Regions from separate parts of the Streptomyces spinoverrucosus genome, predicted to be linked through region 1. Evidence: riboswitches for the same ligand, from Rfam matches in the RefSeq annotation. Region 1 holds a riboswitch; the other holds the start of a gene.
The links. A riboswitch is a leader RNA that binds a small molecule or an ion and turns the genes downstream of it on or off. The one in region 1 is predicted to bind S-adenosylmethionine.
Positions count from the first base shown of each region.

Region 2: linked by a shared signal. The riboswitch ahead of I2W78_RS30015 (aminotransferase class V-fold PLP-dependent enzyme) and the one ahead of thrC (threonine synthase) in region 1 are both predicted to bind S-adenosylmethionine.

Region 1 covers NZ_JADPZX010000001.1:4,752,883-4,763,405, reverse strand. Annotated here, with positions in the region: gene groL (chaperonin GroEL) at 1-62, opposite strand, end outside; gene I2W78_RS21655 (cold-shock protein) at 369-572, opposite strand; gene I2W78_RS21650 (MoaD/ThiS family protein) at 1,012-1,287, opposite strand; gene thrC (threonine synthase) at 1,407-2,696, opposite strand; SAM riboswitch class I at 2,715-2,870, opposite strand; gene I2W78_RS21640 (glucosyl-3-phosphoglycerate synthase) at 3,043-3,987, shown strand; gene I2W78_RS21635 (alpha,alpha-trehalose-phosphate synthase (UDP-forming)) at 4,061-5,461, shown strand; gene otsB (trehalose-phosphatase) at 5,446-6,306, opposite strand; gene I2W78_RS21625 (DUF3263 domain-containing protein) at 6,339-6,572, opposite strand; gene I2W78_RS21620 (ABC transporter substrate-binding protein) at 6,609-7,847, opposite strand; gene I2W78_RS21615 (ROK family protein) at 7,984-8,928, shown strand; gene nagA (N-acetylglucosamine-6-phosphate deacetylase) at 8,928-10,157, shown strand; gene I2W78_RS21605 (1-phosphofructokinase family hexose kinase) at 10,273-10,523, shown strand, end outside.
Region 2 covers NZ_JADPZX010000001.1:6,607,544-6,618,066, reverse strand. Annotated here, with positions in the region: gene I2W78_RS30040 (NYN domain-containing protein) at 1-346, opposite strand, end outside; gene I2W78_RS30035 (hypothetical protein) at 382-621, opposite strand; gene I2W78_RS30030 (rhomboid family intramembrane serine protease) at 807-1,541, shown strand; gene I2W78_RS30025 (Lrp/AsnC family transcriptional regulator) at 1,538-1,819, shown strand; gene I2W78_RS30020 (IS701 family transposase) at 1,876-3,105, shown strand; SAM riboswitch class IV at 3,496-3,612, shown strand; gene I2W78_RS30015 (aminotransferase class V-fold PLP-dependent enzyme) at 3,745-5,106, shown strand; gene I2W78_RS41215 (protein kinase domain-containing protein) at 5,174-7,357, shown strand; gene I2W78_RS30005 (IS701 family transposase) at 7,410-8,639, shown strand; gene trpD (anthranilate phosphoribosyltransferase) at 8,760-9,824, opposite strand; gene qcrB (cytochrome bc1 complex cytochrome b subunit) at 9,962-10,523, opposite strand, start outside.

The sequences.
Region 1 (10,523 bases):
TGGTTCATGCCGCGCTCGAGGCCCCGCCGCGCCTCCTCGTCGAACGCGATGATCTTGGCCATGTGAAGTGGTCCTCCCAGGACTGGGGGTGATTACTTCGGACCGCGCCCGCGCCCGCGACGGACGGCTCGCCTGCCTGTGGTTCCTTGCCCCACCCGGCCTGCGGCCTCACCGACCCGGTCCATCTTTGTCACTCTCACCTTCAGAGTGCTAACGCCAATGATTAGCACTCGCCCCTGCCGAGTGCAAGCGGCTCCCGGGATCCGACGCGGGACGGGCGAGGGCCTCGTCGCGTACACGCCGAAGGGCCCGCACCCCGGAGAGGTGCGGGCCCTTCGAACAGAACGTCACATACGGTGGTCGCGCGCTTAAGCGGTGACGCGAACCATGTCGGCCTGCGGGCCCTTCTGGCCCTGCGAGATCTCGAACTCGACCCGCTGGCCCTCTTCGAGGGTCCGGTAGCCGTCCATCTGGATCGCGCTGTAGTGGACGAAGACGTCCGCACCACCGTCGACCGCGATGAAGCCGTACCCCTTCTCCGCGTTGAACCACTTGACGGTGCCCTGAGCCATGCCTAACTCCCCTATTACTGGCCCTTGCACAGATCCACACTTCGCGGATCCGGGTCAGACCTCACCCCCCATTTGTTGGGGGCGTGCGCCGGAACGCGTCGACCGCGGCTGAATGTATCTGTCCAACTGCCGTCTGCAACAGGTCAATCGGACGAGAAATCTGGGCGCGGGCGGTCGGTAATTTATGGAGAATTCACCCGAATTCAGGGCAAGTCGGGCCCCATAAAAGGAATGAAAGACGCAAAAGAGCCACATACTTTGGCTACTTCTCATCGCATCGGAGCCGGAACTCATATGCGTCCGGCATGTCGATCCGCAACGCGTTCCCCAACTCTACCGCGCTCAACCACACTGAATTGCCCCCTCCGCTTCTCTCACGGAGGGGGCAATTCGATGAACAATGAGTAACTCGCGTTACTCACGGTAACGCGCGGGCGGTTCAGCCGCCGGCCACCGCCGGAATGATCGACACACCGGCACCGTCCGGGGTGGCCGTCTCCAGCCCCTGCTCGAAACGGACGTCATCGTCGTTGACGTACACGTTGACAAACCGCCGCAGCTTGCCCTGGTCGTCCAGGACACGGGCGCCGATACCGGTGTGGTTCTTCTCCAGGTCGGCGATGACCTCCGCGAGGGTCGTCCCCTCGGCGGACACCTCGGCCTGGCCACCCGTGTAGGTGCGCAGGATGGTAGGGATGCGGACGGTAACGCTCATAACTTGTGACCTCCGGTCAGGTGACTTACCTAGGGGCGCGGGGCTGTGCTGAATATGCGGCTACCGCCGCGTGGGCGCGACCAGCCCCAACCGGCCCGCAGACGAAGTACAAAGCTCTCTTACGCGAGCCCAGCCTCACGGAACGACTCAAGGCTCGGGCGAATGGTGGCCGTCAGACCCGTACCGGCCACCGCGTCCAGCGTCTTCAGACCATCCCCGGTGTTCAGCACCACGGTCGTCAGCGACGGATCCAGCACCCCGCCCTCGACCAGCTTGCGCGTAACCCCGACGGTCACCCCACCCGCGGTCTCCGCAAAGATCCCCTCGGTCCGCGCCAGCACCTTGATCGCGTCCACGACCTGCTCGTCCGTCACGTCCTCCACGAAGCCACCCGTGCGGCGCGCGATGTCGAGGACGTAGGGACCGTCGGCCGGGTTGCCGATGGCCAGCGACTTGGCGATGGTGTTCGGCTTCTGTGGCCGCACCACGTCGTGCCCCGCCTTGAACGCGGTCGACACCGGCGAGCAGCCCTCCGCCTGCGCCCCGAAGATCTTGTACGGCTTGTCCTCCACGAGCCCGAGCTTGATCAGCTCCTGCAACCCCTTGTCGATCTTCGTCAGCTGGGAGCCGGACGCGATCGGCACCACGATCTGGTCGGGCAGCCGCCAGCCGAGCTGCTCGCAGATCTCGTACGCCAGGGTCTTGGACCCCTCCGCGTAGTACGGCCGCAGGTTGACGTTGACGAAGCCCCAGCCCTCGCCGGCCGGGTCGCCGATCAGCTCGGAGCAGAAGCGGTTCACGTCGTCGTAGTTGCCCTCGATGCCGACGAGCTCGCCGCCGTAGACCGCGGCCATGACGACCTTGCCCTGCTCCAGGTCGTGCGGGATGAACACGCAGGAGCGGAAGCCCGCCCGGGCGGCGGCGGCGCCGACGGCACCCGCGAGGTTGCCGGTGGAGGAGCAGGAGAGCGTGGTGAAGCCGAAGGCGCGCGCGGCCTCCAGGGCCTGGGCGACCACGCGGTCCTTGAAGGAGTGGGTCGGGTTGCCGGAGTCGTCCTTGGCGAACAGCTTGCCGGGCTCGACGCCGAGTTCACGGGCGAGGTTGTCGGCCTGGACCAGCTTGGTCCAACCGGGGTTCAGGTTCGGCTTGTCGGCCACGTCGGCGGGGACGGGCAGCAGGGGCGCGTAACGCCAGATGTTCGACGGGCCCGCCTCGATGCGCCGACGGAGCTCCTCGGCGTCGTACGCGGAGAAGTCGTACGCGATCTCCAGCGGGCCGAAACACTCCTCGCACGCGAAGACCGGGCCGAGCGGGACGCGGTGGCCGCATTCGCGGCAGGAGAGCGCCGCGGCGGGACCGAGGTCGACGGTGGGATTGCTGGTGCTGCTTGCGACAGTCTGCACAGCCATGTGAGGCGAGGCCCTTTCTCCTCATCTTCCTCACGACGCATCTCGCCGTGAGACGGAATTGGCACCTTCCCTAGCCGGGAGCCTCGCGGAACGATCGGAAACGATCTACGAGAACCGACTGGAGGGTTGCCGGGGCTTCAACGGGCCGTATCCCTCTGCCCCTCTGGATGAGCTGTATGTGGTTGTTATGCGGTTGTGGGCGCGAACGACCCCCGACATGCGATGGTCATCAGCGTTGTTCAAGACTGTAACCGAAGGCCAGGACAGTTGAGATAGTCGTCCGAACCGCGAGATGGATCACAGACCACGTCCCGCTCGCCGAGAGAACGCTAAGGAGCCGCCGACCGTGCTGGAAGAAGTCGAGCGCTGGCTGAGCACCCGCTCCTGGTCGCTGGCCGATCGCCCGCTCCACAAGATCCTGGCCGCGAAGCGCGGCACGGGCCAGTCGATCAGTGTCGTGCTGCCCGCGCTCAACGAGGAGCAGACCGTCGGCGACATCGTCGCCGTGATCCGGCGCGACCTCGTGGAGCAGGTCCCGCTGGTCGACGAGATCGTCGTGGTCGACTCCGGGTCCACCGACCGCACCTCCGAGGTGGCCGCCGCGGCGGGCGCCCGGGTGGTGCACCGCGACGAGATACTCCCGCGGATCCCGGCCGTGCCCGGCAAGGGCGAGGTGCTGTGGCGCTCACTGCTCGTCACGCGCGGCGACATCATCTGCTTCATCGACGCGGACCTGAAGGAGTTCTCCTCGGACTTCGTCACGGGCATCGTCGGCCCCCTGCTCACCGACCCGGAGGTCGACCTCGTCAAGGGGATGTACGACCGTCCCCTGGGTGGCGCTGCCGGGCAGGGCGGCCGGGTGACCGAGCTGATGGCCCGCCCGCTGCTGAACCTGCACTGGCCGCAGCTGGCCGGTTTCGTCCAGCCGCTCGGCGGGGAGTACGCGGCCCGGCGCTCGCTGCTGGAGCAGCTGCCGTTCCCGGTCGGGTACGGGGTGGAGCTGGGCATGCTGGTGGATTCCCTGCATCTGGTCGGCCTCAACGCCCTCGCCCAGGTGGACGTCGGGGTGCGCAAGCACCGGCATCAGGACGGGCAGGCGCTCGGCCGGATGGCGGCGGCGATCTACCGCACGGCTCAGCTGCGGCTGGCCCGGGGCCATATGGTCCGGCCGTCTCTCACCCAGTTCGAGCGGGTGGAGGACGGGTTCGAGCCAAGGACGTACTCCGTGGACACGGAGGAGCGGCCGCCGATGGTGGAGATCGCGGAGTACGCGGCCCGGAAGGTGGCCTGACCGTTGTATACAGCCGCGCGCCGGGCTCGAACCGTACGTTTGAGCGGATCCACGGAGGGCTAGGTTGAGGCGTATGGCTTCGACGTACGGTCCTGCGCAGGTACTGGTGGCCTCCAACCGTGGCCCGGTGTCGTACGAGGTGCGCGACGACGGCTCGCTGCACGCCAAACGCGGTGGCGGCGGGCTCGTCTCCGGCCTGTCCGCGATCGGTCCGGACGCCGGTGCGCTGTGGGTGTGCTCGGCGCTCGGTGACGGTGACCGCGAGGCGGTGCGGCGCGGGGTCGGTGAGTCCGGTGTGCGGATGCTGGACATTCCGGCCGACGTGCACGCGGACGCGTACAACGGGGTCGCCAACTCGGTGCTGTGGTTCGTGCACCACATGCTGTACCAGACGCCGCTGGAGCCGGTGTTCGACGCGGAGTTCCGGCGGCAGTGGGCCTCGTACGAGGCGTACAACCGGGCGTTCGCCGAGGCGCTGGCGGCCGAGGCCGCCGAGGGGGCGGCGGTGCTGGTGCAGGACTACCACCTGACGCTGGTGCCGGGGATGCTCCGTGAGCTGCGGGCGGACGTGCGGATCGGCCACTTCTCGCACACGCCGTGGGCGCCGCCGGAGTACTTCCGGATGCTGCCGGACGAGGTCGCCGGGCAGGTGCTGAGGGGCATGCTGGGCGCGGACCGGCTCGGGTTCCTCACCCATCGGTGGGCGAATGCCTTCACGGCGTGCTGCGAGGCGTTCGCCGGCGGGCTCGGGGACACGCGGGTCGGGGTGCACGGGCTCGGTGCCGACGCCGACTTCCTGCGCAAGCGCTCGCACGAGGCCGACGTCGAGGAGCGGATGGCCGCGCTGCGGGCGGAGATCGGCGAGGGGCGCAAGGCGATCGTCCGCGTCGACCGGACCGAGCTGTCGAAGAACATCGTGCGCGGGCTGCTGGCCTACCGGCAGCTCCTCGACGACCGCCCCGAGTGGCGCGAGCGGGTCGTGCACGTCGCCTTCGCCTACCCCTCGCGGCAGGACCTCGCCGTGTACCGCGACTACACGGCCGAGGTGCGGCGGGTGGCCGAGGAGATCAACGAGCGGTACGGGACACCGGGCTGGACGCCGGTGGTGCTGCATGTGAAGGACGACTTCGCCCGCTCCCTGGCCGCCTACCGGCTCGCGGACGTGGCGTTGGTGAACCCGATCCGGGACGGCATGAACCTGGTCGCCAAGGAGGTGCCGGTCGTGTCCGACGAGGGCTGCGCGCTGGTGCTGTCCCGGGAGGCGGGCGCGTACGAGGAGCTGGGCGAGGACGCCATCGGGGTGAACCCGTACGACATCGGGGGCACGGCCGACGCCCTGCATGAGGCACTGTCGATGCGGGCCGGGGAACGCGCCGAGCGCACCAAGCGCCTGGCAGCGTCCGCCACCGCGCTCCCCCCGGCCCGGTGGTTCCTGGACCAGCTGAACGCCCTGCGCGATCAGCCCGCCAGCTGAGCCGCGAGTCCCGCGAGCAGTCCCACGACCGCCTCCGGGCCGTCGACCACCACGTCCGCGCGGTTGCGCAGCTCGGTCACCTCGTCGCTGCCGCTGCACACCAGCAGGCCCGGGGTGCCGTCGGCGCGGAGCCTGTCGACGGCCGCGTAGGCGGGCAGGTCGCCGAGGTCGTCGCCGGCGTAGAGGACGGATTCGGCGCCGAGTTCCCGGACGTATTCCAGGAGGGCCATGCCCTTGTCCATGCCCGGCGGGCGCAGTTCCAGGACCATGCGGCCGGGCTCGACGATCAGGCCGTGGCGGCCGGCGAGGTCGGAGAGGGGTTCGCGGAGGGCCTCGAACGCGGCCTGCGGGTCGCCGGCACGGCGGGTGTGGACGGCGATCGCACGGCTCTTGTCCTCGATCCACGCGCCCGGCCCGGCGCCGACGCGGTCGAGCAGTCCCGGCAGTTCCTCGCGCACGGCCGCCACGCCGGGGTGCGGGGCGGGGGCGCTGACCTCGCCGCTGACGGCGTCCCAGCGTTCGGCGCCGTAGTGACCGAGGACGACGAGGTGCTCCAGGCCGCCGACGCCCGCGAAGCCGCCGTGGCGTACGGCGACGTCGGCCGGGCGGCCGGTGATCACCGCGACGGCGGCCACCTTCGGGGCGAGGGCGGCGAGCGCCGGTACGGCGTCCGGGTGGGCGCGGGCCTGCTCGGGGTCGGGCACGATCGGGGCGAGGGTCCCGTCGAAGTCGAGCGCGATCACCGCCTTGCCGGGCCGCGCGAGAATCGCGTCGAGCCCGGCCCGCCCGGCGGAGGTGGCGGGCGTCGGGAGAGTCTTGCCGGTTTCGGTCTCGTGGCTGCCCATACGGCGACCCTATCCACCGGGAATGCCAGGCCCTACCGTTCCGCCCGTCGCCGCTCCCGTATCCGCCGCAGCCGGTTCACCGTCACCGGGTCGTGCGCCAGCGCCCGCGGGTCGTCGAGCAGGGCGTTGAGCAGCTGGTAGTAGCGGACCGGGGCCAGGCCCAGCTCCTCGCGTATCGCGCGCTCCTTGGCGCCGGGGCCCGAGAGGCCACGGCGCTCCAGGGCGAGGATGTCCTGTTCCCGTCGGGCGAGCTGCTCCTGGTCCATGCCGTGCACGGTAGCCGCCGCCACTGACACCGGCCCCTACCCGGCCGCCGAGCTCTCCGCCGTCGTGGCCGTCGACTGCAGCTGGTTCAGGATGGCCGCCGGGCTGCCGCCCGGTTCCACGGCGGAGCCGATCCGCTTCTTGACCTCCGCGCTGACCGACGCCCAGGACGTCTTGCCGACCGGGTAGAGCTCGGACAGCGTGAGCTCGTCCAGGAAGGGCTTGAGGTCCCGGTCCTCCGCCGCCGCGCTCATCACCTCGGAGGCGGAGTTGGTGACCGGCAGCAGGTCGTACTCGCGGGAGAAGTCGAGCACGTTCTCCTCGCTGTAGACGAAGTCGAGGAAGTCGCCGACCTGTTCCTTGTGGCCGTTCTGCTTGAAGGCGAGCATCCAGTCGGCGACGCCCATGGTGGCCTTGGACTCGCCGTCCACGCCGGGCATCGGCACCATGCCGAAGTCCACGCCCTGCTTCTCGGCCATCTTCATCAGGGACGGGTGCCCGTTCAGCATGCCGACCTCGCCCTTGGCGAACGCGGCGAAGGCGTCGGCCCGGTCGAGCCTGCCGGGCGCGACCGGCCCGGTGAGCTTCTCGCCGACCAGCTCGTCGCGCAGCCAGGTGAACGTCTCGACGTTCTCCGCGGAGTCGATGGTGTACGTGCCGACCGCGTCGGTGTAGCCGCCGCCCCCGCTGAGCAGCCACTGCATGGTCTCGGCCTGCGCCTCCTCCGAGCCGAGCGGCAGCGCGTACGGGTACTTCACGCCCTCCGCCTTCAGCGCCTCGGCGGCGTCGGCCAGCTGGTCCCAGGTGGTCGGCGGGGTGACGCCGGCCTCGTCGAAGAGCTTCTTGTTGTAGAAGAGCAGCCGGGTGGAGGCGGCGAACGGCATGCCGTACTGCACCCCGTTGACCTGCCCCGCCCCCGCGAGCGCGGAGGAGAAGCCGGCCTGGACGGGTATGGAGAGCAGGTCGTCGGCGGAGTAGAGCAGATCGTCGGCCGCGTAGTCGGCGTACGCCCCGATCTGCGCCATGTCGGGCGCCTTCCCGGCGTCGACCATCTCCTTGACCTCACGGTCGACGTCGCTCCAGGAGTACACGCTGACCTCGACCTGGACGCCGGGGTGGTCGGCCTCGTAGGCGTCGACCAGCTTCGCCCAGTACTTCTTGGAGCTGTTCGCCGCGCTGTCGCCGTAGTCCGCGGCGACCAGTCTGAGCGTGACGTCGTCGGAGCCTCCGGTGAGGCCGCAGCCGCCGAGGACCGCCGTCATGCCCAGTGCGGACATCACCGCGATCATTCCTGTCCTGCGCCGCCGCTGCACGCTGTCCCACCCTGTTCATGTCAGTCCGAATTCCGGATTAAGGTCTACACCACGCAAGTGGACTAGACCTCTTCCGGGTCCTCGGGCCACACTGTCTCCCGTGAAACACGTCATCGCCCTCGATGTGGGCGGCACCGGGATGAAGGCCGCCCTGGTCGGGGCGGACGGCGCCCTGCTGCACCGGGCGCGCCGCGCGACCGGCCGCGAGCGCGGGCCCGAGGCGGTGGTCGACGGCATCCTCGACTTCGCCGCCGAGCTCCGCGCCTACGGCGAGCAGCACCTCGGCGCCCCCGCGAGCGCCGCCGGAGTCGCCGTCCCCGGCATCGTCGACGAGCGGCACGGCATCGCCGCCTACGCGGCCAACCTCGGCTGGCGTGACGTACCCCTGCGCACGCTGCTCACCGAGCGGCTCGACGGCATCCCGGTCGCCCTCGGCCACGACGTGCGCACCGGCGGCCTCGCCGAGGGCCGGATCGGCGCGGGCCGGGGCACGGACCGCTTCCTGTTCGTGGCGCTGGGCACCGGCATAGCGGGCGCGATCGGCATCGACGGCCGGGTGGAGTCGGGCGCGCACGGCTTCGCGGGCGAGATCGGCCATGTCGTCGTACGCCCCGGAGGAACCCCCTGTCCCTGCGGCCAGCGGGGCTGCCTGGAGCGGTTCGCGTCGGCGTCGGCGGTCAGCGAGGCGTGGGCCGCGGCGACCGGCGACGCCGCGGCCGACGCGGCGGACTGCGCGAAGGCGGTCGAGTCCGACGACCCTCGGGCCGCACGGATCTGGCAGCAGGCCGTCGACGCCCTGGCCGACGGCCTGGTCACCGCCCTCACCCTGCTGGACCCGCGCACGCTGGTCATCGGTGGCGGGTTGGCCGAGGCAGGAGAAACCTTGTTCACACCACTGCGGGACGCGGTGCGCGAGCGCGTCACCTTCCAGAAGCTGCCGTCCATCGTCCCGGCGGCCCTGGGGGACACGGCCGGCTGCCTGGGCGCCGGCCTCCTGGCCTGGGATCTCGTCGACATGACCGACAGTACGGAGGTAACAACCTGATGGCCGCCGACCCAGGGGCGCGGGACAGCGCTCACATGCGGCTCCGCCGCGGGGCGCGAACAACCCCCACCGGCCCGCAGACGCCACACGACGTCACGGTCCTCACAGGTGCCCGCGTAGCCCTCCCCACGGGAGTCGTGGACGGGGGCCGAGTGGCCATCGAGGGCACCCGCATCGCCGCCAAGGCTCCGGAAAACGCCCAGGTGATCGACCTCACCGGCCACTACGTAGTCCCCGGCTTCGTGGACATCCACAACCACGGCGGAGGAGGCGCCAGCTTCACCTCCGGCACCGCGGACGACGTACTCGCCGGCATCCACACCCACCGCCTCCACGGCACCACCACCCTCGTCGCCTCCACGGTCACCGGCGACATGGACTTCCTCACCCACCGCGCCGGCCTGCTCGCCGAGCTGGCCGAGCAGGGCGAGATCGCCGGCATCCACTTCGAGGGCCCGTTCATCTCGCCGTGCCGCAAGGGCGCCCACTCCGAGGAGCTGCTGCGCGACCCGGAACCGGCGCAGGTGCGCAAGCTGATCGACGCGGCACGCGGCCACGCCCGGATGCTGACGCTGGCCACCGAACTCCCCGGCGGCATCGAGTCGGTGCGGCTGCTGGTGGAGCACGGCGTGATCGCGGCGGTGGGCCACACGGACGCCACCTACGAGCAGACGGTCGAGGCGATCGACGCGGGCGCGACGGTCGCCACGCATCTCTTCAACGCGATGCCCACGCTCGGCCACCGCGCCCCCGGCCCGATCGCCGCCCTCCTTCAGGACGAGCGCGTCACGGTCGAGCTGATCAACGACGGTACGCATCTGCATCCGGCCGCCCTGGAACTGGCGTTCCGTCACGCGGGCCCGGAGCGGGTCGCGTTCATCACGGACGCGATGGACGCGGCCGGTTTCGGCGACGGCCGCTACATGCTGGGCCCGCTGGAGGTCGAGGTCAGCGAGGGCGTGGCCCGGCTGGTGGAGGGCGGCTCGATCGCGGGCTCCACGCTCACCCAGGACCGCGCCTTCAAGCGGGCGGTGACCGTCGACCGGCTCCCGGTCGAGGACGTCGTCAAGGCCCTGTCCGCCAACCCGGCGCGGCTGCTCGGCATGGCCGACCGCATCGGCTCCCTGGAGCCCGGCAAGGACGCCGACCTCGTCGTGCTGGACGCGAACTTCGACCTCAAGGGCGTGATGCGCAAGGGCGAATGGGTGGTCGATCCCCAACTGCCCTGATTTCGCCGCCAGTAGGGAGACGGTGGCCGACCCGGGGACTGGGCGGTCCGCCGTCTCTTTGGCATGATCGACCCTCCGGAAATCGAGAACGAACCCTCGGGGGAGGTCGACCCAGGTGATCCTCACGGTCACGCTGAACACCGCTCTCGACATCACGTATCGCGTACGGTCGCTGCGCCCCCACGCCACCCACCGGGTGTCCGACGTGACCGAACGCCCCGGCGGCAAGGGCGTCAACGTGGCCCGTGTGCTGGCCGCGCTCGGCCACGAGGTGACGGTCACCGGGTTCGTCGGCGGCGCCACCGGGCGGACCGTCCAGGACCGGCTCACGGCCACGCCGGGCGTGGTCGACGCGCTGGTCCCGAT
Region 2 (10,523 bases), 1.9 Mb from region 1:
ACGCGGCGGCGGCCACGTCCAGCGGATCCGCGGCCGGCGGCGGCGATCCGGCGTCGAGGGCACCGGCCAGATCGGGCTGGGCCTCGCGGAACTTCTCCCCGATGCGCTGCCGGAACAGCGGGTCGGTCTCCACCGCCGCGGCCATCGCGTTACCGGCGAACTTGGCCCGGCGATTCGGGGCGAACCGCGCGTACTGCCGCAGCTGGGCGGGCAGTTCGGCCATCGTCAGCCCACCGAAACCGTCGGAGACGATCTGCACGACCTTGCGGCGCACTCCTTCGGGCAGCGGACGGTCGAGCACCTCAGCGGCGCCGTCGCCCGGCCCCCCGCCTGCGGTCTCCACCATCCGTCACCCCAATACCCCTGCGGGGCCGGTCCCTGTCAGGAGCCGGCGCCCGGCCTGTCCACGAGTTCCACCTGATCCACGGCGTTGCACCACCGGCACCGCACCGACTCGATGGTCTCACTGACCACCTCACGCTCCTCGACCCTCGGCTCACCGGCGAGGTCGAGGTGGACGTACTCGACGACCTTCGAGGAGCGCGTCACGTCGAAGCGCGTCAGATTGCCGCAGAGGGTGCAGCGCCACCGCGTGGTGTCGGTCGGCAGGGGAACCGTCATCGTGGCTGTTTCTTTCCTTCTAGTTTCGGTGATGCGTCGTTTCTCGGTGATACGTCGTGATGCGCCCAGCTTCCCTGGAGCGTGTGGCTCGTAACCCTACGGCCTGGCGGGTCCTCGACGCCCGTCCGTCCCGGGCGGCGAGGCAGTCTGTGCGGTTGCGTCCGCTTACGTCATGCTCTGTGTCCATGATCAGCCTCTGGAGCACGGTGGGCCGCCGGGCGGTCCGCCGACCGCAGGCGCCGGTGATGTTCACACTGATCGCCGTGTGCTGCCTGATCTTCCTGGCCGGCCCGGCCTCGGGGCTCAGTCCGGTGTACGGCTCCGGCGACGAGCCGCTCGCCGTACAGCGGGCGTACTTCCGCCACTGGGGGGTGGTACCCGCAGAACTGTTCGAGGGATCCCCCCGGGCCGCCCTCACCCCGGCCACGGCCCTCTTCGTGCACGGCAGCTGGGTCCACCTGCTCGGCAACATGCTCTTCCTCCATGTCTTCGGGGCGATGACCGAGGAACGGATGGGCCGCGTCGAGTTCACCCTCTTCTACGTCGGCTGCGGCTACCTCGCGCTGCTGGGGTACGCGGCGGCCAACGCCGACTCCGAGCAGTCCCTGGTCGGCGCGTCGGGCGCGATCTCGGCGGTGCTCGGCGCCTTCCTGTACCTCTTTCCCCGGGCCCGGGTGACCAGCCTCCTGCCGTTCCTGTTCTTCCTGCCGCTGCGCTTCCCGGCGTGGGTGGTGCTGCCCTTCTGGGTGGCCCTGCAGTGGCTGGCGGCGCGGCAGGCGTCCAGCGGGCCGGGGGTGGCGTATCTGGCCCACCTGGTGGGCTTCGGGCTGGGCTTCGCCTACGCGTGGGCGCGGTACGGCCGTGCGACTAAAGTGAAGGCCGCCCCAGCTCCGGCCCCCGAGGGAGAGAACCAGCCGTGATCACCGCGATCGTCCTGATCAAGACCAGCGTGGACCGGATCCCCGAGATCGCCGAGCAGATCGCCGCGCTGGACTCCGTCAGCGAGGTCTTCTCCGTCACCGGCACCTACGACCTGATCGCCATGGTCCGGGTGAAGCGGCACGACGACCTCGCCGACGTCATCCCCGGCAGCATCAGCAAGATCCCCGGCGTGGAGGCGACGGACACACACGTGGCGTTCCGGACGTACTCCCAGCACGACCTGGAGGCGGCGTTCGCGATCGGGCTGGACAACTAGCTAGTAGTGCTTCGTTACGTCGAGTGATCTCGCCTGGTGGTGGGCATCTTCGTGGTGTGAAGCTGGGGGAAGTGGAACGGCTCCGCGGTGAGTTAGCAGAGTTCGTTGCCGATGTCTTGGGGTCGTTGCCGCGGCGGGATCAGCGGCGGTGGGGCGATTGTTATCTGCGGGGTCTGATGCTGGACGGCCGGCGGAAGTCGATCCAGCCGATGGCCGAGCGGCTGCCGGACGGCAACATGCAGGCCCTGCAGCAGTTCGTGAACCAGTCGCCGTGGGACCCGCTGCCGGTGCGGCGGCGGATCGCCCAGCGGTTGTGCGAGGCGATCCGCCCTGAGGTGTGGGTGGTCGACGATGTGTCGTTTCCCAAGTGCGGCACGGCGTCGGTCGGGGTGGCCCGGCAGTACTGCGGAGCGCTGGGCAAGCGGGCGAACTGCCAGGTCGCGGTCAGCGTCCACGCGGCCACCGACACAGCATCGTGCCCGTTGGAGTGGGAGCTGTTCCTGCCCCAGGAGTGGGCGCACGACGATGGTCGGCGGCAGCGCGCTGGGATACCCGTGGAGGTCGGGCATGTCTCCAAGACGCACCTGGCTCTGGGCCTGTTGGACCGGCTGGCCGGGCAGGGATTGGCGGTGCCGGTGATCGTGGCCGATGCCGGCTATGGCCGCAGCGTCTCCTTCCGGCTCGCACTGGAGGAACGCGCCTGGACCTACGTCATGGCCGTCGACCCGAAGGAGATCGCGCGGCCTGCCGACGCCGAGCCGTATCAGCCGGCTTATGGCGGGCTGGGACCACCGACCCTGCCCCGCTACCGCGAGAAGCCCTGCCCGTTGCCCGGCCTCGTTGATGAAACCGCCGTGTTCGAGGAGGTCACCTGGAGGCAGGGCAGCAAGGGGGCGATGACCTCGCACTTCGCGGTGCTTCCGGTGCGGCCCTCGGGCAAGGAGGCCTGCCGCACCGCCCAGGAACAGGCCGGGGGACGCAGCCGGTGGGACGGTGTGCTGCCGCTGCGGACCCTGCTGGTCGAACGGCCCGAAGAAGCCGACGAGCCGACCGGCTACTGGATGACCAACCTGCCCGCCACCACTCCGATCGCCGACCTGGTGCGGTGGGCCAAGATGCGCTGGCGGATCGAGCACGACTACCGCGAACTCAAACACGGCCTGGGCCTGGACCACTTCGAAGGCCGCACCTGGCGCGGCTGGCACCACCACGTCACCCTCGTCACCGCCGCCCAGGCCTTCCTCACCCTCAGGCGGCTCGACCCAAAAGCCCAAGCGCCGGCCTGACCCTCTACCAGGTCCTTGGTGCCCTTCAGGACCTGCTGAGGTGCTGGACCGGCACCTGCACCACCTGCGGCCGCCCCCTCACCACACCCCGAAGCAGAGCCAGAACCTAACGAAGCACTACTAGGGCCTGTCCGGCCGATCAGGCCGCAGACGCGGGGTCTGGCACGCCGATCTGCGGCGTTGTCGTCGGTTGCCGACGCTCCGCGTCGCCGCCCTCCTCCGCCTTGCAGCTCGACGCACCAGCCCCCTGTCACCCGCGTCCATGAATCACCGCCGATTTCCTGCGACCTGATCCGCCGGACAGGCCCTGTCCGCACGGAGTGTGGCGTGCGTCCCGCGATCCGGACTCGGGTTGCGGGGCGCCGATCAGTTCACGTACGTTCCTGTTCAGGTCATGAGCGACAGTCATTCGGCCCCGGCCGACTGTCCGGCAACCCTCCGTCCGTGGCGGGGTGCCCCGGGTGAAGACCAGGCCGTAGGCAGCGAGGTCTACGGCAAGCGCGGACCCCTCGCGAAACCAGGGGTCCTGGTCGTCGAGGAGCCTTCCGTGAGCAAGCGAATGCGATAGGGCCGCCGAGCCCCGCCTCCGCACACCCCTTTTTTCTCTCTTTTCTCTCTGTCTCTCACGGGAGTTCCGCCATGTCCGTCTTCACCGCTGCCGCCGATCAGTCCGTTTGTGCCCCGCTGCCCGTTCTGGGGCGGGATGTCACCGTCCCGCTCGTCACCGGGGGCGAAGTCAGCTACGCCGCCCTCGACTACGCGGCCAGCGCCCCCGCCCTCCAGCGGGTGTGGGACGACGTGGCGGCCTACGCGCCGTACTACGGCAGCGTCCACCGCGGCGCCGGCTACCTCTCCCAGCTCTCCACCGACCTGTTCGAGAACTCCCGCAGGACCGTCGCCGAGTTCCTCGACTGCCGCGCAGACGACCAGGTGGTCTTCACCCGGTCCACCACCGACTCGCTCAACCTGCTCGCCGCCGCCCTCCCGGCCGGCTGCCAGGTCTTCGTCTTCGAGACCGAGCACCACGCCTCCCTGCTGCCCTGGCGGGACGCCCACGTCACCTACCTCGACGCGCCGCGCACCCCGCAGCAGGCCGTGCGGACCCTGGAGCGCGCGCTCGCCGACCGCGACCCCCACGGCCCGGCCCTCGTCTGCGTCACCGGCGCCTCCAACGTCACCGGCGAGCTGTGGCCCGTGCGGGAGCTCGCCGCGGCCGCGCACGCGCACGGCGCCCGCATCGTGCTGGACGCCGCCCAGCTCGCACCCCACCACCCGGTGTCCGTACGGGAGTTGGACGTCGACTGGGTCGCCTTCTCCGGGCACAAGCTGTACGCCCCCTTCGGCTCCGGCGTCCTCGCCGGCCGCGCCGACTGGCTGCGCGCGGCCGAGCCGTACCTCGCGGGCGGCGGCGCCAGCCGCAAGGTCGCCCGGCGGGCGGACGGCGGCGTGGACGTGGAGTGGCACGACAGCGCCGCCCGGCACGAGGCGGGCTCCCCGAACGTCATCGGCGCCTACGCCGTCGCGTCGGCCTGCAAGGCCCTCACCGAGGCCGGCTTCGACACGCTGGTCGCCCGTGAGCAGCACCTGATCGACAAGGTGAAGGACGGCCTCGCCGAGGTCCCCGAGGTCCGGATCCTGTCCCTGTTCGGCGACGACGCCCCCCGCGTCGGTGTGCTCTCCTTCGTCGTCGACGGCTGGAACAGCTCCCACTTCGCCGCCGCGCTCTCCGCCGAGTACGGCATCGGCGTCCGCGACGGCCTCTTCTGCGCCCACCCCCTCGTGCGCACCCTGCTCGGCAGCGATCCGCAGACCCAGGGCGAGTGCGGCGCCCCCGAGGCGGCTCCCGGGGAGAAGTCGCTCAACGCGATCCGGGTGAGCTTCGGGGCGGGCACGCCGGACGAGCATGTCGAGCGGTTCGTCGGGGCGGTGCGGGAACTGGTGCGCGACGGCGCGAAGTGGAACTACCGCACTGTGGACGGGCGTTGCGTCCCCGCCGTGTGAGCCGCTGACCCGGGCACGGCGTATACGCTCCCCTCGGCAGCCGTACGCGGGACAGGGGGAACACGGGGTGCAGGCGCTGCGGGACACGGATCCTCGGCGGGTCGGGCCCTACGAGGTCCGGGGCCGACTCGGTGCCGGCGGCATGGGCGAGGTGTATCTCGCCGAGGGCCGTGGCGGACTTCGGCTGGCCGTGAAAGTGGTGCGGGCCGAACACGCGGAGGACCGCACCTTCCGCGCCCGGTTCCGTCAGGAGGTGCGGGCCGCGCAGACCGTCGGCGGTGCGGGGACGTACACCGCCCGGGTCGTCGACGCCGACACAGAGGCCGAACGGCCGTGGATGGCGACGGAGTTCGTCGACGGACCCAACCTGCGGGACGCCGTGCTGGACCACGGGCCGCTCCCCGAGGACGCGGTGCTCGTCCTCGCGGCGGCGCTCGGCGAGGCGCTGGGCGCCATCCACGGCAAGGGGATGGTCCACCGCGACCTGAAGCCGTCCAACATCCTGCTCGCGCAGGACGGCCCCCGGGTCATCGACTTCGGGATCGTCCGGGCCCTGGAGGCGACCTCGCTGACCCGGACCGGGACGATCGTCGGCTCGGTCGGCTATGTCTCGCCGGAGCAGATCCGCAACGGCGCCGAGGTGGGCCCGGCCAGCGACGTCTTCTCACTGGGCGCGGTCCTCGCCTACGCGGCGAGCGGCCGGGAGCCCTTCGGGGAGGGCCAGGACTCGGTGATCCTGCTGCGGATCCTGACCCGGGACTTCGATCTGTCCCAGGTGCCGAAGCGGGTGCTGCCGCTGGTCGAGTCGTGCCTGCGGGCGGAGCCCGAGGAGCGGCCCACGCCGCAGGCCCTGGTCGCGGAGGCCGGGCACACCGGCCGCTCGCTGCGGGACAGCACCCGGCCGGGCTGGCTGCCCTTCGCCCCGGAGCGCGCCCAGGACGCGGGCCCGGAGCGTGCCGAGGACGGCGAGCGCTGGGTCGCGGACCGGGACTCCGGCCCGGAGCGGAGCCGGGTGGAGTACCTCGCCCCGCCCACGGTGCTCTCCGAGGCCCGGCCGGCCGCCGAGGTGCGGCAGGACGCGCCCTCCGGCCGGGGTCTGTCGCGGCGCCGCCTGCTCACGGCCGGGGGAGGGCTCCTGGTGGCCGGTGTGGGGGTGGGCGGGGTCCTCCTGACCCGGGAGCGCGACGCGGGCGGCGGCGCCAGTCGCTCCCCTTCCGGCACGCCCGCCTCGGACACCGGCGCGTCCGCCGCGAAGGCCTCGGTCGCCTGGCAGTTCGAGACCGGGCCCCTGTTCTACGCCGCCGGGGCCGGCCCGTGCGTGGCACTCGCGCCGAACGACGACGTCGTCTACGCCGCCGGCGAGGACGGCACGCTGTGGGCGATCAATTCGGACGGCACCCAGCGCTGGAAGACGGACTTCGACGGGATGGCGGCGACGCCCCCGGCGGTCACCGCGGAGGGCGTCTTCTGCGCCCTCACCGCCGATGCGCCCGGCTCGGAGCGGCTCGCGGCGGTCAGCCATGACGGCGACCATCTGTGGACCAGGGATCTGCCGCCCCGCGGTTTCGAGATGCCCGCGGTCACCTGGGACGGCCTGGTGCTCGTCGGGTACGGGGACGCGGGCACCGGGGGCGTGCGCGCCTACGCCGCCGACGGCACTCCGGCCTGGACACGGACCCTCACGGGGTCGCCGGACGTGGCCCCCGTGGTGGCCGACGGGACGGTGTACGTGGGCAGCTACGACAACCACCTGTACGCCCTCGACGCCGGCACCGGGGCCCTGACCTGGCAGGCCGAGCTGGACAGCGACGTGGCGCGGCCGGGCGTCTCCGTCACCCGGGGCATGGTCGTGGCGAGCACGAACAACGAGGCGAACATCCTGTACGGCATCACGACCGACGGGAAGCGCGTGTGGCAGCGGGAGGGCCAGGGCGGCGGCATCTACTCGTCCGCCGTCACCTTCGGCTCGCTGGCCCTCGCCAAGGTCGGCACCACGCTGGTGGCGAGCTCACTGGAGGACGGCGCCCGGATGTGGACGTACGGCCCCTGCCACTCGGACCCGACGCCCGCCGCCGACGCCGTTCTGCTCCGCTCCGGCAGTGAGCTGCGCGCCGTGGGCGCGGACGGCGCCCTGATCTGGAGGGTCACCGTCGGCGACCCCGGCGAGCGCCGGCTGAGCCCCGTCGTCCGCGGCACCCGCGTCTACGTCCCGTCCGCCAAGGGACTCGCGGCGGTCAACTTCAGGGGCTAGTAGTGCTTCGTTACGTCGAGTGATCTCGCCTGGTGGTGGGCATCTTCGTGGTGTGAAGCTGGGGGAAGTGGAACGGCTCCGCGGTGAGTTAGCAGAGTTCGTTGCCGATGTCTTGGGGTCGTTGCCGCGGCGGGATCAGCGGCGGTGGGGCGATTGTTATCTGCGGGGTCTGATGCTGGACGGCCGGCGGAAGTCGATCCAGCCGATGGCCGAGCGGCTGCCGGACGGCAACATGCAGGCCCTGCAGCAGTTCGTGAACCAGTCGCCGTGGGACCCGCTGCCGGTGCGGCGGCGGATCGCCCAGCGGTTGTGCGAGGCGATCCGCCCTGAGGTGTGGGTGGTCGACGATGTGTCGTTTCCCAAGTGCGGCACGGCGTCGGTCGGGGTGGCCCGGCAGTACTGCGGAGCGCTGGGCAAGCGGGCGAACTGCCAGGTCGCGGTCAGCGTCCACGCGGCCACCGACACAGCATCGTGCCCGTTGGAGTGGGAGCTGTTCCTGCCCCAGGAGTGGGCGCACGACGATGGTCGGCGGCAGCGCGCTGGGATACCCGTGGAGGTCGGGCATGTCTCCAAGACGCACCTGGCTCTGGGCCTGTTGGACCGGCTGGCCGGGCAGGGATTGGCGGTGCCGGTGATCGTGGCCGATGCCGGCTATGGCCGCAGCGTCTCCTTCCGGCTCGCACTGGAGGAACGCGCCTGGACCTACGTCATGGCCGTCGACCCGAAGGAGATCGCGCGGCCTGCCGACGCCGAGCCGTATCAGCCGGCTTATGGCGGGCTGGGACCACCGACCCTGCCCCGCTACCGCGAGAAGCCCTGCCCGTTGCCCGGCCTCGTTGATGAAACCGCCGTGTTCGAGGAGGTCACCTGGAGGCAGGGCAGCAAGGGGGCGATGACCTCGCACTTCGCGGTGCTTCCGGTGCGGCCCTCGGGCAAGGAGGCCTGCCGCACCGCCCAGGAACAGGCCGGGGGACGCAGCCGGTGGGACGGTGTGCTGCCGCTGCGGACCCTGCTGGTCGAACGGCCCGAAGAAGCCGACGAGCCGACCGGCTACTGGATGACCAACCTGCCCGCCACCACTCCGATCGCCGACCTGGTGCGGTGGGCCAAGATGCGCTGGCGGATCGAGCACGACTACCGCGAACTCAAACACGGCCTGGGCCTGGACCACTTCGAAGGCCGCACCTGGCGCGGCTGGCACCACCACGTCACCCTCGTCACCGCCGCCCAGGCCTTCCTCACCCTCAGGCGGCTCGACCCAAAAGCCCAAGCGCCGGCCTGACCCTCTACCAGGTCCTTGGTGCCCTTCAGGACCTGCTGAGGTGCTGGACCGGCACCTGCACCACCTGCGGCCGCCCCCTCACCACACCCCGAAGCAGAGCCAGAACCTAACGAAGCACTACTAGGCGTTGCTGACGGCCACCCAGCGGTCCAGGACGCGCTTGGCGGCGCCGGAGTCGATCGACTCGGCCGCGCTCTCCATGCCGGCGCGGATCCGCTCGGCCAGCGGCCCGTCACCCGGCCGCAGCGCCACCAGCGCCGCCGCCGCGTTCAGCAGGACCGCGTCCCGGACGGGGCCGCGCTCACCGTCCAGCAGGCGCCGGGCGACCTCGGCGTTGTACGAGGCGTCCGCGCCCCGCAGCGCCTCCACCGGCACCAGGTCGATGCCGACCTCGCGCGGGTCGAAGGTCTCCTCGGTCACCTTGCCGTCCCGGACGACCCACACCCGGGACGTCGACGTGGTCGTCAGCTCGTCGAGGCCGTCGTCACCGCGGAACACCAGCGAGGAGTTGCCGCGCTCGGCGAAGACTCCGGCGACGATCGGCGCCATCCGGAGGTCCGCGACGCCGACCGCCTGCGCCCTGACCTTGGCGGGGTTCGTCAGCGGGCCCAGGAAGTTGAACGTCGTCCTGATGCCCAGCTGGCCGCGCGCCGCCGCCACATGACGCAGCGCCGGGTGGAACTTCACCGCGAAGCAGAAGGTGATCCCGGCCTCCTCGGCCACCTCGGCGACCCGCCGCGGCGTCAGCTCCAGATTGACGCCCAGCTTCTCCAGTACGTCGGACGCGCCGGAGGCGGAGGACGCGGCGCGGTTGCCGTGCTTGACGACCTTCGCGCCCGTACCGGCGATGACGATCGCCGACATGGTGGAGATGTTCACCGTCTTCGCGCCGTCGCCGCCGGTCCCGACGATGTCGACCGTCTCGCCCGGCACCTCGATCACGTTCGCGTGCTCGTACATCGTCCGGACGAGTCCGGTGATCTCCTCGACGGTCTCGCCCTTGGCCCGCAGTGCCACCGCGAACCCGGCGATCTGCGCGTCCGTCGCCTCGCCCCGCATGATCACGTCCATCGCCCAGGCGGTGTCGTCCGCGCCCAGGTCACGGCCGTCCAGCAGGCCGTTCAGCAGGGCGGGCCAGGAGCGGCCCGCCGCGGTGTCGCCTCCAGCGGGGGTCACAGCGCTCATAAGCCGCTCCTGGGTCGGTCCCGTCGTACGGGACACGTGTCTCGAACAAGGTCCACCCTATCCAGCCCGGGGGACGGCGAAGGGCCCCGTCCGAGCTTCGGACGGGGCCCTTCGCCGTGGCGTGGCGAGTGCAGCGATCAGTGGTGGCCGTGGCCGCTCGTGATCTCCTTGTACTCCTCGACGGTGGGCTTGGGGATCTGGGCGTCCTCACCGAAGTAGGCGTCGCTGAGCTTGGCGCGCAGCTTCTCGGAGCCCTTCACCTTGCGCTCGACACCGTTCTCGTCGACCGTCGGGCCGATCTCGGCCGGCTTGTACTGCTCGTGTGCCGTGAGCGTGTGCAGGGCCTCCTGGCTGAGCGGCTCGTGGACCTCGATGAACTCACCGTGCGGCAGGCGCTTGATGGTGCCGGTCTCCCGGCCGTGCAGCACCTTGTCCCTGTCCCGGCGCTGCAGGCCGAGGCAGATCCGCTTGGTGACGATGAAGGCGAGGACCGGTCCGGCGAAGAAGCCGATCCGGACGAACCACGTGACCGCGTTGATCGACAGATGGAAGTGGGTGGCGATGATGTCGTTGCCACCACCGATCAGCATGATCATGTAGCCGGTGACCCAGGCGACACCGAAGGCGGTGCGGGTCGGGGCGTTGCGCGGCCGGTCCAGGATGTGGTGCTCGCGCTTGTCCCCGGTGATCCACGACTCG